4 regions of the Pantoea sp. GW821-FHT03E06 genome follow, and region 4 is predicted to be linked to each of the others. Evidence: predicted binding sites of a transcription regulator. Region 4 holds the regulator's gene; each other region holds the start of a gene.
The links. Region 4 encodes PurR, which represses purine synthesis genes. Its sites were predicted from a motif close to CANGCAAACGTTTGCNTG; they were not measured.
Positions count from the first base shown of each region.

Region 1 (4,315 bases), 490 kb from region 4:
CATATTGAGCTCAAAAAGTGTGGTCGGCATCGTCATCGAGGAATAGCCGTAGCGCAGCGTGTCACTTTCCGGGGAAGGGTTATAGGCAAGCCAGGTAACATAGGCTGGATCGTCAAAAGCGATCCCAAAGCTCTCCCCGCTTTCCCAGTTGATCTGGCGCAAGGTGTTAACGCCGTGCTGCCGCTCTTCCACGACCAGCCAATGGCGGAATAACTGGAAATCTTCCAACACCACGTGGTCCCGTGCGGGAATTAACGATTGCCAGCGTGCTTCCGCCAGCCAGGCGCTGCGATAGAGACCGAAGTTTTTGCCGTCGCGATTTGAACGGATATAAAACTGGTGGTTGTAGTGATCGATGCTGTATTCGTGGTCGCGTCGACGCGGACAGAACGTCTGCGGCTGCGCATCTGGATATTCCGCGTCGATCAGCAGAATCTCACTGGTTGTGGTGCTGTACAGAGCAATCAGGATGAAATGTTCCGAGGTGGTTTTGTGCACGCTGAGATGGAAGGTATCGTCCTTCTCCTCATACACCAGCTGATCGTCAGACTGCGGGTGTCCTAGCTCGTGGCGCCATACCTGATAGGCCAGCAGCGTTTTAGGATGTTTGCGCACGTAATAAAGCGTGCGGGAATCATTGGCCCAGGCAACGCTGGATGACGCGTTGTTCAGCACTTCCGGATACCAGCTACCGCTGGCAAGATTGCGAAAACGAATGCCGTATTGGCGTCGTGAAAGGAAATCTTCTGCCAATGCCATCACTTGATTGTCCGGCGTGATGGCCAGCGCGCCCATGGTGTAGAAATCGCTGTGGGCGGCACGCTGGTTGCCATCAAGCAGCAGCTGCCACGGCTCATCAGCGGGCGCCTCAATCGGCTGACGGAAATAGGCCGGATATTCGTTGCCGACTTCATAACGGCTTTGATAGCGATAACCATTTTTCACATAGGGTACTGAGTGATCCTGCGGCGGAATGCGATCAACGATCTCTTTCAATACCCGATCTTGTAATGGACTCTGCGACGCCATCATCGCCCGTCCGTAATCATTTTCAGCATGCAGGTGAGCCAGCACGTCCGGATTTTCGCGTTCGTCATCGCGCAACCAATGATAATTATCGGTACGCGTGTCGCCATGCAGATTCATTACGTGAGGGATTTTTTTCGCGTATGGCTGCTTCATAAAACTCTTCTCCCTGAAGGACAATATCCAGCAAGCGTGGCACTAATCACGCACGATGCCAAGCTGCTTGCAGATTTTGCCACCCAGGAAGAAGCGAAAGCCGCGCATGCAGCCTTCGCGCAGAATTATGCCGCTTTTTCAGCCTCAATATCGCGTTGAATGCCATCGCGGACATCCTGAGGGATTTTTAACGCATCGCCCAGCGCGGAGAGATAGCTGCGCTCCATAAAGTGGTCAACATCTATTGCCGCACAGCTAAGGAAATAGAGTTCCAGCGCTTCTTCTTCATTTTTCACATCTGCCGCCAACCAATTGGGATCGAGTGGACGATTCATCGCCTGCTGAATCAGCGCCTCAGCCTGTGCGCCATACCCCGCTTGATGAATGTTCTGCTCAATCGCCGCGCGTTCACGATCGTCGATGTGCCCATCACTCTTCGCCGCGAAGACCAGCGCCGTCACTAAGCGCTCTGCACGCTGATCCATTGGCGTTTGTAGCTGGCCAAATCCCGCGTCGTCCTGATGCGTTTCACGCACGCGCTGCTTATATTTGTTCCACAGCAGAGCCCCGGCCGCCGCGCCGCCGCCCACCAGTAACGCTTTGCCACCATATTTAGTCAGTAGCTTGCGCGTCGATTTGCTGCCGACCAGCAATCCCGCCAATCCGCCCAAAGCGCCGGGTGCTAGCATATCGCTTAAGCCGCCGGATTTTCCGTCTCCACCCTTTTTCGCCAACACCGATTGAATTTGCTGCAGCCAATTGCTCATCGTTTAACTCCTGTTTAAGTTTTCGCTCTCCATGCTGCCGCAGCTTGTGTCAGATAACGTCAGAGCGGGAAAAGTATGGCAAACCTGATGATGGCGAAAGCGTGAGTACGCAAACGTTTTCGTTTATACTGCGCGCGCATTTTGACTGCTAAGGTGAAATTATGACAACTCTCGGAACCGCGCTGCGCCCTGCCGCCACGCGTGTCATGCTGTTAGGTTCAGGTGAATTAGGCAAAGAGGTGGCGCTGGAGTGCCAACGTCTCGGTGTAGAAGTGATCGCAGTGGATCGTTATGCCGATGCGCCCGCCATGCACGTTGCGCATCGTAGCCACGTGATCAATATGCTGGATGGCGAGGCGCTTGCCGCGTTAATCGCCCAGGAAAAGCCGCATTTTGTGGTACCTGAAATTGAGGCGATCGCTACCGAAAAATTGCTGGAACTGGAAGCGCAGGGCCAGAAAGTGGTGCCGACGGCCCGCGCCGCACGCCTGACCATGAATCGCGAAGGTATTCGTCGTTTGGCAGCGGAAGAGCTGTCTCTGCCAACCTCGTCGTATCAGTTTGCCGACAGTAAAGAGAACTTTGTCGCCGCCGCCCACGCGATTGGATTCCCGTGCATCGTAAAACCGGTGATGAGCTCCTCCGGTAAAGGCCAGAGCTTCATCCGTGAAGCCAGTCAGCTGGACAAAGCCTGGGATTATGCGCAGCAAGGCGGACGTGCCGGTGCCGGTCGCGTAATCGTTGAAGGTGTGGTGAAGTTTGATTTTGAAATCACCCTGCTTACCATTAGCGCGGTTGACGGCATCCATTTCTGCGCCCCGATTGGTCACCGCCAGGAAGATGGCGATTACCGTGAATCCTGGCAGCCGCAGCAGATGAGCGAGCTGGCGCTTCAACGCGCGCAGGATATTGCTGCTAATGTGGTGAAAGCGCTCGGTGGCTATGGTCTGTTTGGCGTAGAGCTGTTTGTGTGTGGTGATGAAGTGGTGTTCAGCGAAGTATCACCGCGTCCGCATGACACCGGCATGGTGACGCTGATTTCACAAGATCTGTCGGAGTTCGCACTGCATGTCCGCGCCTTCCTTGGCTTGCCGATTGGCGGTATTCGTCAATATGGCCCAGCCGCTTCGGCGGTGATCTTGCCAGAGCTCAACAGCCACAACGTGCAGTTCGTCAATATCGAAGCCGCGCTGGGTGCAGGCTTGCAGCTGCGTCTGTTTGGTAAGCCGGAAATTGCAGGTCAGCGTCGTTTGGGCGTTGCGTTAGCAACCGGTGAAACCACCGATGAGGCGATTGCGCGTGCTGTAGCCAGTGCAGCTGCGGTGAAAGTTGAAGGGTAAGTGAGTTCAAGAGGTCGCCATGAATGGCGTAATGCCGCTCTCTTAAGCAAAAAAAGGCCTCTTTGTGCAGGTGCGCATAAATGCGCACCCTACGAAAACCCGGCTATATCCACGTAGAGTCACCATTCATGGTGACCGTTTCACGCTAACTGATGGGCACTACGCCATGTATAGGACCCTACAAATCCGTTACGCGCGTGCCCCTTCAACCGCTTCACGCGCCAGACGCGTAATGCGATCCCAGTCGCCGGTTTCCAGCGCATCATTGGGTACCAGCCATGAGCCCCCAATGCATAGCACGCTTTTCAGGGCCAGGTATTCACGATAATTTGCCGGAGAGATGCCGCCCGTCGGGCAGAAACGCACCTGTGGGAAGGGTCCACCAATCGCCGACAGCGCTTTTACGCCGCCGTTGGCTTCAGCCGGGAAAAATTTGAACTCGCGCAGACCATAATCCATACCGGTCATCAGTTCAGATACGGTACTGATCCCCGGAATCAAAGGTACCGGACCTTCAACTGCCGCTTTCAGCAGGGACTCTGTTAATCCTGGGCTGATAACAAATTGTGCACCGGCATCTGTGACTTCTTTCAACTGCTGTGTATTAATCACCGTGCCTGCCCCAACAATCGCTTCCGGCACTTCTTTAATCATGGCGCGCAGTGCATCCATTGCTACCGGCGTACGCAGCGTCACTTCCAGCACGCGCACACCGCCCGCAACCAGCGCTTTAGCCATCGGCACCGCATGTTCCAGTTTGTTCACCACGATGACCGGCACAACCGGGCCAGTTTTCAGGATCTGTTCTGCACTTGTTTTCCAGTTCTTCATCACGTTTCCTTAGTTGCATCAGCCCGGCGCGCAGCCACGCTGTCAATAATTGGGACCTACCATACAAGATTGGCTGGAGCGACGTCTATCGGATATCAATTTTTTTTGAAACCCGGGTTCACTTTTCAGATAAAGGAATTTTCGGCAAAAAAAAGCCCGCACATTCGGCGGGCTTAGCAACACGTGATTATTCGA
Region 1 is NZ_JBWKUG010000001.1:2,277,470-2,281,784, forward strand. Features, by position in the region: gene AC07WB_RS10625 (prolyl oligopeptidase family serine peptidase) at 1-1,182, opposite strand, end outside; gene AC07WB_RS10630 (tellurite resistance TerB family protein) at 1,308-1,949, opposite strand; gene purT (formate-dependent phosphoribosylglycinamide formyltransferase) at 2,111-3,289, shown strand; gene AC07WB_RS10640 (bifunctional 4-hydroxy-2-oxoglutarate aldolase/2-dehydro-3-deoxy-phosphogluconate aldolase) at 3,479-4,120, opposite strand; gene zwf (glucose-6-phosphate dehydrogenase) at 4,308-4,315, opposite strand, start outside.
Region 1: the regulator PurR is predicted to act here: its motif matches at 2,056-2,073, upstream of purT (formate-dependent phosphoribosylglycinamide formyltransferase).

Region 2 (4,315 bases), 210 kb from region 4:
TACCAACGGATGAGTCTGAATGACGTCTTTATTTCTGTCCATTATAACCTCCGTATTACTCGTTAAACGAAGTGCTTCTTGAGGTTCAATGCGGCTTGTATCGTGCACTAGCGAAACAATTATAACATGAATTAGCGTCTTCAATAGTTAAAAGATATGGCGAACTTAAACACAGCAAAATTAAACGCATTTAAAAAGCGAATTTTAACGAATAATAAAATGCCCGCAGAAGAGGGCATTTTATGGGAAATCTAAGGGTGGGGCGTCAAAGATGTTATCGACGTTTATACGCTAAAACTTTAGCCCGAAAAGCACGGCAACTCTATTCGGCAGGCGCTGCAGGAATCAGGCCATGGCGTTTCTGAATCTCTTCGGCCAGCCGGGTAAAATGCTGCTGTAACTGTGCGTCATGGTTCTGGTTTTGCGCTTCAAGCGTCAGATTATGTACCAGCAGCTGATTAGCGCGATCGTCAAGACAAAACGTTAAGCTGGCAAAGGCATTTTCTAATACCGTTAAACGGCGCTGTTGCTCGGCAATGAATGCCAGCAATTCACCAAAGGTCATTGCCTCTTCTGGTTTTTCAGTAGTCATGTAAAACACCTCCTGTAAGCATGACGAGGCAAGAATAGGGGATTGCTTAGCATGAGTCTAGATGCAGGAAGTTTTTCTGGCGAGGGGGAAATAAAAACAAAAAAGCCGGATAGCGAAACCCGGCAAAAACGGCACAGTGGCTGTTAATCGTTATTAAACCAGTCGTCAGCGCTTTCCCAGGTTTCTTGTAGAATATCGGTGATGCGATCGCGTGACGCTTTGCAGCCACCAAAAACGGTGAGCTGATTGCCGCCCGCGTAGCGGACTTTCACGTGGTGATCGTCATCAGGAAAGTCTTGAGTAATGCGGCGTACAAGCTCGATGCTGAGTGCATCCAGGGCACCCGCAGGAAGGGGCTGAGTTTTTGCTACGGTAATTTCAACACGCATAGAAGCCTCCGGAATAATATACTGTTTATTTGTACAGTACATTTATTCCAAAGGCAAGTACCGGTTACTTATTGTTTGATGCGCCAGTGTAGTGTCTCGCCCGCAAGGAAGGGCACCAGCGTGTCATTCGCCAGCGCGATACTTTCCTCAACTTGCCACGATTCGCGTACCAGCGTTATTGTCCCTTCGTTGAGGGGCAGACCATAGAAATTCGCACCGTTTTCAGAACAGAAGGCTTCGAAATGCTCCAGCGCGTTCAGCTCCTCAAATACCGTTGCGTACGCAGGCAGTGAGGTTGGCGCATTAAATACGCCGGCACAACCACAGCTCGCCTCTTTCAGGTGACGCAGATGGGGCGCGGTATCGGTACCGAGGAATACGCGGCGATTGCCGCTCGCAACCAGCTTGCGTAGCGCCTCCTGATGAATATTGCGCTTGAGAATCGGCAGGCAATAAAGATGCGGGCGGACGCCGCCTACCAGCATGTGATTACGGTTAAACATCAGATGCTGTGGAGTAATGGTGGCGCCCAGCAAATCGTTGCCTGCGGCCAGATACTCTGCCGCTTCTTGCGTGGTGATATGTTCCATCACGACTTTCAGGGCAGGAAACTGTTGACGCAGCGGCTCAAGCACGGTTTCGATAAAGCGGGCTTCGCGGTCAAAAATATCGATATGCGCATCGGTCACCTCCCCGTGTACCAACATCGGCATGCCAATTTTCTGCATGCGATCGAGCACCTTGGCAATGGAGGCGATGTTCGTCACACCATGACTCGAGTTGGTGGTGGCGTGCGCAGGATAGAGTTTGGCGGCGGTAAAGGTGCCGTCGTGGAAACCGCGTTCAATCTCATCAGGATCGAGCGAATCTGTAAGATAGCAGGTCATTAGCGGAGTAAATGCGTGCTCAGCAGGTAGCGCCGCCAGAATACGTTCGCGATAGGCTACGGCCGCCGCCACGCTAATGACCGGTGGAACCAGATTTGGCATAACGATAGCTCGACCATTCACCGCGCTGGTATAAGGCAGCACGGCGTTAAGCATCGCGCCATCGCGCAGATGGATGTGCCAATCGTCAGGACGGCGAAGGGTAATTTGCTGAGGTTGGGCTGTCATTCAAAGACTCCGGCAGAGAAGAAAACGAAGAGGCGCGTTTAGGCCGGGGAGTAATCATAAGGATGTAGGCAACCGTTTGCACGGGATTTTATTGTGACAAACAAAAACCGCACCCTAAGGTGCGGTTGTGCGACTCAATGGGTAAACGGAATCACCAATTCGCCGGGTTTGACTTCAATACCTTTCGCCAGTTTTTTCGCCAGCGCTTCCGTTTTGCTGCGGTCTTCGCTCAGCACATAGGCCGGCTTCTCGTTAAAGTAGCGCTTTAGAGACTCATTGAGGTAGGGCGTGAGCGTTTTCATAATCGACGCCATTTTCTCTGGCTGCACCTGCGCATCAACAATCTCCATGTCATGCAGATAAATTGCGCCTTCTTGTGCGTTATACACCGGCTGCGCCTTCATCTTCAGCTGCATTTCTGCCTGTTGCGGACCAAACAGCGAGCTGACATTGATATTGGCTTTGCCGGAGAGCGTAATTTTACCGGGCTCTTCACGGCCAATCTGACTGATCAGATCGCTCAGCACGATGTGTGCGTTTACCAATCCGGAAACGCCAATGTCTTTTTCGAAGTTATTACGCTTTTGCAGCGCCTGATTCACTTCCTGTTCGCTGATGGTGTATTGCGTCAATTGATTACAGCCGCTGAGAAGCACGGCCAAAAAGAGGGCCAGCAGCCCGGAAAACGCCTTTTTCATATTGTCCTCATCCTGATCGATACGGCAAAACAGGCGTTAGCCTGCCTGATTCAGCGAGCCGTGTCACCAGGAGAGAGATGAGAAGCGCCGTAGCGCTTCTCTTGCAGCGATAGAGGAGATCGGTTACGGGGGCAAACTAACTGCTGAAAATTGCCGGTGCCACCTGGCGGGGATGAAATTGCCACCAAAGTGCAAACAGGGTGATCATGCCGATACTGCTGAGCAACATCCACGGCAGCTCTGGCAATCCCCATTGTTGTCCCATGTCGAACATCCAGCCGCCGCCGGAGTAGCCAATCAGACCACCAATGGCGAGGCCAAGGCGGCTAAAGCCCATATAGCTGCCGCGCGCGCGCGCGCTGGCCAGCGAAGCGCTGAGCGTTTCGCGTGCCGGTTCGGCAATGATCGAGCCGAGATAAAAGAGGGCAATCAGCATAAACAATGACGGCAATGAATCGGTCAAGCCCACCGGTAGCAGGCTGAAGGTCATCAGGCATAAACCCGCCATTAATCGGGTTTCCAGGCGGAAGCGCTTCTCGCTCCAGCGCGCCAGCGGATAGAGTAAGCTCAATGACAACAGCGCCTCAATGGCATACATCCACTTCACCGCCGCCGGCGCACCCGCGACCTGATTCACCATCACCGGCAGCATCAGCATCACCTGCACGGCAAGGATGTAATAGCCTGTCAGCGTAAGAACATACAGGCGGAAACGTTTGTCCTGCCAGACGCGCTGCATGCCCGCCCGCATTGCGATGCGTTCGGTCGAAATACGCCAGGCCGGCAGCCAAATCGCGTTAAACAGGGCGGCACAGACAAACACGCCCGCGCCAACCCAGCAGACTAAACGGAAATCCCACGCCAGCAACCAGCTCCCGATTAACGCGCCAAGTACCGCGCCGGCGCTGTCCTGCATCATCAGCAATGAGAAGAAACGACCGCGTTCACGCGCACGCACCAGCTTCATTACCAGCGCACTGCGCGGTGGGTCGAAGAGCGTTCCCCCCAGACCGGAAAGTAAACAGGCCAGCCACAACAGCCAGGGCTCATGAGCCAGCGCCATGCAGGCAAAGCCCGCCGCACGCATCAACATGCCCGTGACGATCAGCGGACGCGCGCCAAACCGATCAGCAATGGCTCCGCCGAATATGCCGAACCCCTGCTGAACAAACTGACGTAAGCCGAGCGCAATACCCACCATCAGCGCTGCCCAGCCAAGCTGTTCGACAAAATGTATGGAGATGAGGGGAAATACCACAAAAAAACCCATCACGACCAACATGTTATCCACTAAAAGAAATGTTTTACCGAGGCGTCGTGCCCGCGCAACCCGAGACATGCTAATTCCTAAGCAAATAGAAGCAGAGAAGAGACCAATTGGTCTATATTCCGCCTGCTGAAGGGTTAAAAACAGGTTTCTGAGGATGATATTTTTTCATCGAATCCGCAGAAATATTAATCCTAAATCAGGATGAATCTCCTGGAACGCGTTGCGGGGTTTTACCGCAGGCGGGGCGACGG
Region 2 is NZ_JBWKUG010000001.1:1,580,106-1,584,420, forward strand. Features, by position in the region: gene bssS (biofilm formation regulator BssS) at 1-42, opposite strand, end outside; gene AC07WB_RS07290 (hypothetical protein) at 323-592, opposite strand; gene dinI (DNA damage-inducible protein I) at 736-981, opposite strand; gene pyrC (dihydroorotase) at 1,050-2,096, opposite strand; gene AC07WB_RS07305 (lipoprotein) at 2,231-2,794, opposite strand; gene mdtH (multidrug efflux MFS transporter MdtH) at 2,931-4,133, opposite strand.
Region 2: the regulator PurR is predicted to act here: its motif matches at 2,162-2,179, upstream of pyrC (dihydroorotase).

Region 3 (4,315 bases), 1.5 Mb from region 4:
GCCCTGAAAATCTCAGCCGCGCAGCCAGTTACGCCAGAAGGTGATTGTGGCTGCTGCGACAGCGATAGCGGCTCGCCCGGCGGCGAAAGCGACGCCGAAAGTGACAGGCCCGCACTCACTTCACACCAATTTCGCTGGCAGATTGCCGGCATGGATTGTCCCAGCTGCGCACGAAAAATCGAATCTGCCGTGCAACGCGTGCCGCAGGTGCAGCAAGCACGAGTGATTTTCGCCAGCGAAAAACTGGTGGTGGATGCCGAAAACGATATCCGCAGCGCTATCGAACAAGCCGTAAAACATGCTGGCTTCACGCTGACCTCCAGCGATCCTCAATCGCCCCCACCACCGGAAAGCCGCTGGCAGGAAAATGCCGGTTTACTGCTGCTTGGCGTACTGATGCTCGCCAGCTGGCTGCTGAGCCAGGTTTCACCGCTTTGGGGCGATCGCCTGTTTATTGCTACCACGCTGATTGGTTTGGCCCCCATCGCGCGCAACGCCTGGCAACTGCTGCGCAGCGGATCGCCATTTAGTATTGAGATGCTGATGACCATCGCTGCCGCCGGTGCGTTGGTGATTGGTGCCCACGCTGAAGCCGCCATGGTGCTGCTGCTGTTCCAGCTGGGCGAACGCCTGGAAGCCTACGCCGCCGCGCGCGCGCGTCGCGGCGTGACCGCGCTGATGGCATTACGTCCTGACACCGCCACGCGCATTGTCGGCACACAACGGGAAAATGTCCGCTTAGACGTGCTGCAGCCTGGTGATGTGATTGAAGTCGCGGCCGGTGGCCGTTTACCGGCGGACGGCGAGTTATTGCATGCCAGTGCCAGTTTTGATGAAAGCGCGCTGACCGGCGAATCGCTGCCGGTGGCGCGTGAGCCGGGTGAACAGATCATGGCCGGTGCCACCAGCCTCGATCGTCTGGTTACCTTGAAAGTGGTTTCCCAGCCGGGGCAAAGTGCTATCGACCGCATCCTGCAGCTGATTGAAGAAGCCGAAAGCCATCGTGCGCCGGTTGAACGCTTTATCGATCGCTTCAGCCGCATTTATACGCCGGCGATTATGCTGTTGGCGCTGCTGGTGATGGTGCTGCCACCGCTGCTCGGCGTTGGAGCATGGCTGCCGTGGATTTATAAAGGGCTAACGCTGCTGCTGATTGGTTGCCCGTGTGCGCTGGTGATCTCCACACCCGCGGCCATTACCTCTGGATTGGCCGCTGCCGCCCGTCAGGGCGCGCTGATAAAAGGCGGCGCGGCACTGGAGCGGCTCAGTCGCGTTAGCATGATGGCGTTCGACAAAACCGGCACGCTGACCGCGGGCAAGCCACAGATCACCCATATTCAGTCGTTCGGTGGAACAGCGGAAAACAGCCTGCTCAGCATTGCCGCTGCCGTTGAACAGGGCTCCACGCATCCACTGGCGCGAGCCATTGTCACTGCAGCCGAGCGACGTCAGCTTGCGATCCCTTCCGCTTCTCAGCAGCAAACCCTGGCGGGCAGCGGTATTCGTGCCGACATTGATGGCGTGACCTATCAGTTACTCACGCCACGTGAAGCCAGACAGCTTAACGCAACTCAGCAGCAGCTGATTGCCGAGCTGGAAGCCCAGGGTCAAACCGTGGTGCTGCTGTTGCAGGATCAGCAGGTACTCGGCGCATTGGCGTTGCGGGATCAGTTGCGTGAAGAGGCGATAAGCGCACTCTCTCAACTGCAAAAACTGGGTGTAAATAGCGTGATGTTGACCGGTGATAACCCGCGAGCAGCCGCTGCCATTGCCGCCGAATTGCAGATTGATTATCGCGCCGGTCTCTTACCCGCCGATAAAGTGGAAGCCGTGCGGCAATTAGGCGCACAACAATCGCTGGCGATGGTGGGCGACGGCATCAACGATGCGCCTGCGATGAAAGCAGCGACGATCGGTATCGCGATGGGCAGCGGCACCGACGTCGCGCTGGAAGCCGCCGATGTAGCATTAACGCAAAATCAGCTGGCGATTCTGCCGCGCACGATCGTGCTGGCACGGCGCACGCGCGCCATCATTCGGCAAAACGTGGCGCTGGCGCTGGGCCTGAAGGCGATTTTCCTCGTCACCACGTTGCTCGGCTTTACCGGTTTGTGGCTGGCGGTGCTGGCAGATTCCGGTGCCACCGCGCTGGTTACCGCGAATGCGCTGCGCTTGCTGCGTCAGCGTTAAGTCCCTTTTTTGATGAGAAACTGGTACGGCAGGCTTTCGGTCTGCTGTGCCAGCAGCTGATGTTCCATAAAACGGCAGAAACCGGGAATATCGCGCGTGGTGGCGGGATCATCGGCGATGATCAGCAAGGTTTCACCGGCCTGCATGCTGCGCACGGTTTTACGCACCATCATTACCGGCTCTGGACAGCGCAGGCCAAGGGCATCAAGCTGATGATCAGGCGCAGAAAAGGGATCGCTCATGATTCTCTGTCTATGGTGGATGATGGGCGCACATTTTAGCGTGTGAATTAGCCAACGCAAGGCGATAACGATTGCGTTAAAATTAACCATTGCATAAATTACGCAACGCGTTAAGATGCCGCCGATTTTTAAATTGCTACCATATTTTGCCCTAAATAATTCGAGCTGTAGCAAGGCGGCAAGTGCGAGCAGCCCCAGGAGCTTACTGAAGTAAGTGACTGGGGTGGACGCACGCAGCCAACGCAGCTACGGCTTGAAGTATGACGGGCAATGGGTTCCCTCACCCCACTATTAAAAAGGTCCTACATGATTGCTTTTTCTGCACGTCAGCGCATGCATGCGCTGTTTTGGCTATCGCTTTTCCATCTGCTGGTAATCACCTCCAGTAACTACCTGGTGCAGCTGCCGGTTTCCATCTTCGGCTTCCACACCACCTGGGGCGCGTTTAGCTTTCCGTTTATTTTCCTCGCAACCGATCTCACCGTGCGCATCTTTGGCGCGCCGCTGGCTCGTCGCATCATTCTGGCGGTGATGATTCCAGCGCTGGTGATCTCCTACATCGTCTCGTGCGTCTTTTATCAAGGCGAATGGCAGGGTTGGGCATCGCTGGAAGAAGTTAATCTGTTTGTCGCGCGTATCGCCTGCGCCAGCTTTATGGCTTATGCGCTGGGCCAGATCCTCGACGTTCACGTTTTTAACCGTTTGCGCCAATTACCCCAGTGGTGGATTGCCCCTGCGGCCGCGATGTTCCTTGGCAATATCAGCGATACGCTGGCCTTCTTTTTCATCGCCTTTTACAAGAGTCCAGACCCGTTTATGGCTACGCATTGGGTCGAGATCGCCCTGGTGGATTACAGCTTCAAAGTGCTGATCTGCATGATCTTCTTCCTGCCGGCTTACGGCGTGCTGCTGAATGCCATGCTGAAGCGATTAGCCGAGCGTTCCGCACAGCGACAGGTGAATTTCGGCTGATTCCACATAGACGTAACGCCATGGCACGCTAAAATTTCCTGACACTCCGGTGGTTGCTTTTGCCCGCCGATTCCGTTTTGATAACGCCTGACTGGAATCATGTAAAAGGGAAAAGAATGCGTAACGTAGTGAAATATGTGGGTATTGGCCTGCTGGTGATAGGCTTGGCGGCATGTGACCAGAAGAAAGATGATGCAGCAGCAAACAGCAACGGTGCCAGCGCCAGCCAGTCTGCTCAGACGGTCAATCTGATGGACGGCAAGCTGAGCTTCTCACTGCCAGCGGGCATGTCTGATAAGAGCGGCAAACTCGGTTCTGAATCCACCAACATGCACGTCTATGCCGACGAAACTGGCCAGCGCGCGATTATCGTGATTGCGGGCGATCCCACTAACGAAGCGCTAGATGCGTTGGCGCAGCGCCTGGAACAGCAGCAGCGCAGCCGCGATCCACAGCTGCAAGTGGTATCGAATAAAGCGGTGACGCTGAAGGATCAGCCGGCTCAGCAGCTGGATACGGTGATTTCTGCCAATAACCAGACGTCATGGTCTTCGGTGATTCTGGCAAAAGTGGACGGCAAACTGCTGACGCTGCAAATTACCTTGCCAGCGGATAACCAGCAGCAGGCACAAAGTGATGCTGACGGGATTGTCAAAAGCATCACTTTAAAATAATCCTTAAAATCTGAACGTTTATCGGTCGCCATGAATGGCGACCCTACATTTGTTCAGTGCGGTTTGGTAGGGTCGCCATTTATGGCGACCTGGATTTTGAAATTCCCGCCTTACAACCTCACTGGCGAGATGTGCCAGATCTCATCCGCATACTCCTGAATGGTTCGATCTGACGAGAAGTAGCCCATATTGGCGATATTCAGCGCCGCGCTGCGTTGCCACTTATCCGGCTGACGA
Region 3 is NZ_JBWKUG010000001.1:316,155-320,469, reverse strand. Features, by position in the region: gene AC07WB_RS01430 (zinc/cadmium/mercury/lead-transporting ATPase) at 1-2,190, shown strand, start outside; gene tusA (sulfurtransferase TusA) at 2,187-2,432, opposite strand; gene AC07WB_RS01420 (7-cyano-7-deazaguanine/7-aminomethyl-7-deazaguanine transporter) at 2,739-3,404, shown strand; gene AC07WB_RS01415 (DcrB family lipoprotein) at 3,521-4,078, shown strand; gene glgP (glycogen phosphorylase) at 4,189-4,315, opposite strand, start outside.
Region 3: the regulator PurR is predicted to act here: its motif matches at 2,493-2,510, upstream of tusA (sulfurtransferase TusA).

Region 4 (4,315 bases):
GATCGGGTTTTCTGCGATCTGACGCTGAATTTTTTCAACAGTACTCATTATTGCCTTCCTTAATGCTTCACTTCGTGTTTGTTTATTGTAGCGATTTCGCTCCCGTACTGAAAACGGGATTTTACGTTAGCGTCGGGGAATCGCCATGTTTGTTAAGTTGGGCCGCCACAAATAACATTTTCATATCATTAATAGGCATGACTAAATTAATAATTAGCAATAGTTTCGCTGCGTTAACCAGCTGAATTAGTTCATTTTTGCGACAGAATCAATCTGGTAACAGTTTAATAGAAAAAGGCCTTACCTTTTGGAAAAAAAGTGGATTAGAATTGCCTCGGCGCTGATCGTTTGATCAGATTACTCTCACTCTGCCGCAGTCTGTTTGTTTCCAGCCTGCTGAACCTATAACCGGATTATGCGTTTACTGATTACGCTTTTCATACTGGCTTTTGCCCAACTGTTCTTTAACGTGGCCTCTGCGTCTCCGCATGCGCCGGTTAATGCCAGCTCGCAAAAAGCAGAGAAAAAGAGCGCACGTGAAGACGAGCGCCGCAAACGACGTCCGGTGAAAACCACTACGAAAAAATCGCGGCTGCCTGCCGTCCAAAAACTCAAAATTAAAAAACTGGCAAAGCCAGAAATCGCACTAACTAAAACCAGCCGCAAAAAATCCCTGCTAAAACCCACGACGAAGAAATATGGTCATCAACGACAGATAAAAAAAGCCGCAGACGTCGACGTTGATGATGAAGCATTGCCGCTCACCGGCATCAAAATGAGCAAGGCGCATCGCCAGCGTTATCAAAAGGCGCGTGAAACTGCGATGACAAAATTAATGGGCCAGCTCGGCAAACCTTATCAATGGGGCGGCACCTCCCCGCATACCGGCTTCGACTGCAGCGGCCTGGTGTGGTACGCCTATAAAGATTTGGTGAAGTTCAAGTTCCCGCGCACCGCCAATGAGATGTATCACCTGCGCGATGCTGCACCAATTAAGCGTGAAATGCTGGAAAAAGGTGATTTGGTGTTCTTCCGCATCAATAATCGTGGCACTGCCGATCATGTTGGCGTGTATCTTGGTAATGGCAAATTCATTCAGTCGCCGCGTACCGGCAAAGATATTCAGATTAGCGCGTTGGGTGAGGATTACTGGCAGAAACACTATGTTGGGGCGCGTCGTATGATGACGCCGAAAACCATTCGTTAGTTGTTGCGCAACGCGCAGAAAAAAGCCGGACGCTGCATTGAGCTGCTCCGGCTTTTTTTATTAATGCATGATTGCAGTAAAGCTAAAGGCAATAATCATTAACAGAGCACCAACGGTTGTCATTAGCGCCAGCTTCAAATCCGTACTCATTACTCCTCCTTAGTCACACATTTCTTAGGGTTAAACCGATTTTCGCACAGCGATGGGCAAAAATCTCGTGTTATCCGCCCGGGCTTGCTAGAATCGCCGCCTTTCGTTGCGCAACACATTTTGTGCAGGGTGTGTTTACAGCGCGATAAAGTGATTTTGTCTGCTAAACCACACCGTTTTGCCCCTTATTTTGGGCGATAAAAGCATTAGCAGACGCAAACGTTTAACAATATACTTATCAGTAAGTTGCGATAAGCCCAGGAGTACCATTTTCATGGCAACAATTAAAGATGTGGCAAAACGCGCGGGTGTTTCGACCACCACGGTTTCGCATGTCATCAACAAAACGCGTTTCGTAGCAGAAGAGACGCGTAACGCCGTATGGGAAGCGATCAAAGCATTGCACTACTCGCCAAGCGCCGTGGCGCGTAGCCTGAAAGTCAATCACACCAAAACGTTGGGCCTGCTGGCGACCTCCAGTGAAGCGCCTTATTTTGCCGAAATTATTGAAGCGGTAGAAAATCACTGCTTCGATCGCGGCTATACGTTGATTCTGGGTAACGCGCATAACGACTTACAAAAGCAGCGCGCTTATCTCTCCATGATGGCGCAGAAGCGTGTCGATGGATTGCTCGTGATGTGTTCAGAATATCCCGATGATTTGCTGCAAATGCTTGAAGAAAATCGCAATATTCCGATGGTTGTTATGGATTGGGGTGCTTCGCGCGGCGATTTTACCGATACCGTGCAGGATAATGCATTCCAGGGTGGCTATCTCGCTGGTCGATATCTGATTGAACGTGGTCACCGCGACATTGGCGCAATTCCTGGCCAATTGGAGCGCAATACCGGCGGCGGACGTCATGCCGGTTTCCTTCAGGCGATGAATGAAGCGGGCATCACTGTGCGCCCGGAATGGATCGTTCAGGGCGACTTTGAACCGGAATCGGGTTATCAGGCGATGCAGCAAATCCTTAATCAGAAACAGCGCCCCACCGCCGTGTTCTGCGGTGGTGACATTATGGCGATGGGCGCAATTTGCGCAGCAGATGAAATGGGTTTGCGCGTGCCGCAGGATATCTCAGTGATTGGCTATGATAACGTGCGCAACGCGCGTTATTTCACGCCCGCCCTGACCACCGTGCATCAGCCTAAAGCCGAATTAGGTGAAAAAGCTTTGGAGATGCTGCTCGATCGCATCACCAGCAAGCGCGAAGAGCCACAAACCATTGAGGTTCAACCCACGCTGATTGAGCGCCGCTCCGTGGCAGACGGGCCATTCCGCGACTATCGTCGCTAGTGTGTCACTTCACTGAGCCATTCGTGGTTCAGCGTTTCGGCATCCCCGAGATAGGCTAATAGCCAATCCAGCGCCGGCGACGCGCGCTGTTCTGACCAGCTAACGCAGCAGGGGCTGTCTGGAAAGGCCTGCGGCAATTGCAGCTCCACCAACGCATGGTTATCCAGCAGCGGTCGGGCTAAATGGCCCGGCACCATCCCAACGCACAATCCTGCCTGCAAGCAGTCGAGCCCGGTTTCCCATTCTGGCACCACCAGGCGCCGCTGATTATCGAGCGTCCATGTCATGCGGCGCGGCAACGCTCGCGAGGTATCTTCCAGCACCAGCGAAGGCCATGCCCGCAGAGTTTCATCATCCAGTTCAACGCTACTGACTAAAGGATGATGAGGACTCACGACACAGCGCCAGTTAAGCGCCCCCATATCCTGAAAAGCAAAACGTCCCCCAACCGGAATTGCCTGGGTGGCGCCAATCGCGACATCAACGCGTCCATCGGCTAACGCGTCCCAGACGCCATTAAACACTTCATAACTGATGATCAACTCCATGTCCGGGAAATGGCGATAGAAGTCCTTCACTAATTGCCGCGTACGCTGCGGTTTTACAATACAGTCAATGGCGATGCTCAACTCACCGCGCCAGCCATTGGCCAGCTGCTGACACTGCCTGCGGGTGGCGAGCATTTTTTTGATAACAGATCGTCCTTCACGCACAAAATGCTCACCTGCCGGTGTCATTACCACTTCCCGATGCTGGCGCTCAAAGAGCGGTACCGCCAGCCAGGTTTCCAGTTGGCGTACGGTATAGCTGATGGCAGAAGGCACACGGTGCAACTCCTGCGCCGCGGCGCTGAAGCTGCCGGTTCGCGCTACGGCATCTACCACTTCAAGCGCGTATTCTGACCACATGAATTCACCTTCAAAAAATTTAACAGCACTGTGCAAATATTAGCGTTTCACAAAGCGTGTTGCATCCTTTTACACTCCCCCGCGTTCAACCTGCCCATAAGAGAAATAACATGTTGTCGTCTAAAGCATTTATGCCCTACCTTGCCGTGCTCAGCATGCTCGGCTTTCTTGCCACGGATATGTATTTACCCGCCTTTGGCGATATGCAACGTGATTTTGCCACTGCACCGGGCACCATCAGTGCCAGCCTGAGTCTGTTCCTTGCCGGCTTTGCTTGTGCGCAGGTCTTTTGGGGACCGCTATCAGATCGCTACGGTCGTAAACCTATTCTGCTGGCGGGCTTAGCCATCTTTGCACTTGGCTGTCTTGGTATGCTTTGGGTGACCGATGTACGCCTGATGCTGGCGTTACGTTTTGTGCAGGCGATTGGGGTATGTGCTGCAGCGGTGAGCTGGCAGGCATTGGTCGTTGATCGCTATCCAAAAGCACAGGCTCATAAAGTTTTTGCCACGATTATGCCGCTGGTCGCCTTGTCACCGGCGCTCGCTCCGCTGCTGGGAGCCTGGCTAATCAGTCACTTCCACTGGCGCAGCATCTTTATCACCCTCACGCTTGTCGCAGTGGTATTGCTGGTTGGCACGCTGCGGTTAACCTCGCCGAAACGCGAAAACGTCGCTAAGAGCACCCAGCCCGGCTGGCTAACTTTACTTAGTACGCGAGTGTATAGTGGTAACGTCTTGATTTATTCAG
Region 4 is NZ_JBWKUG010000001.1:1,791,976-1,796,290, reverse strand. Features, by position in the region: gene AC07WB_RS08370 (Grx4 family monothiol glutaredoxin) at 1-51, opposite strand, end outside; gene AC07WB_RS08365 (C40 family peptidase) at 416-1,207, shown strand; gene cydH (cytochrome bd-I oxidase subunit CydH) at 1,268-1,357, opposite strand; gene purR (HTH-type transcriptional repressor PurR) at 1,632-2,657, shown strand; gene punR (DNA-binding transcriptional activator PunR) at 2,654-3,565, opposite strand; gene punC (purine nucleoside transporter PunC) at 3,676-4,315, shown strand, end outside.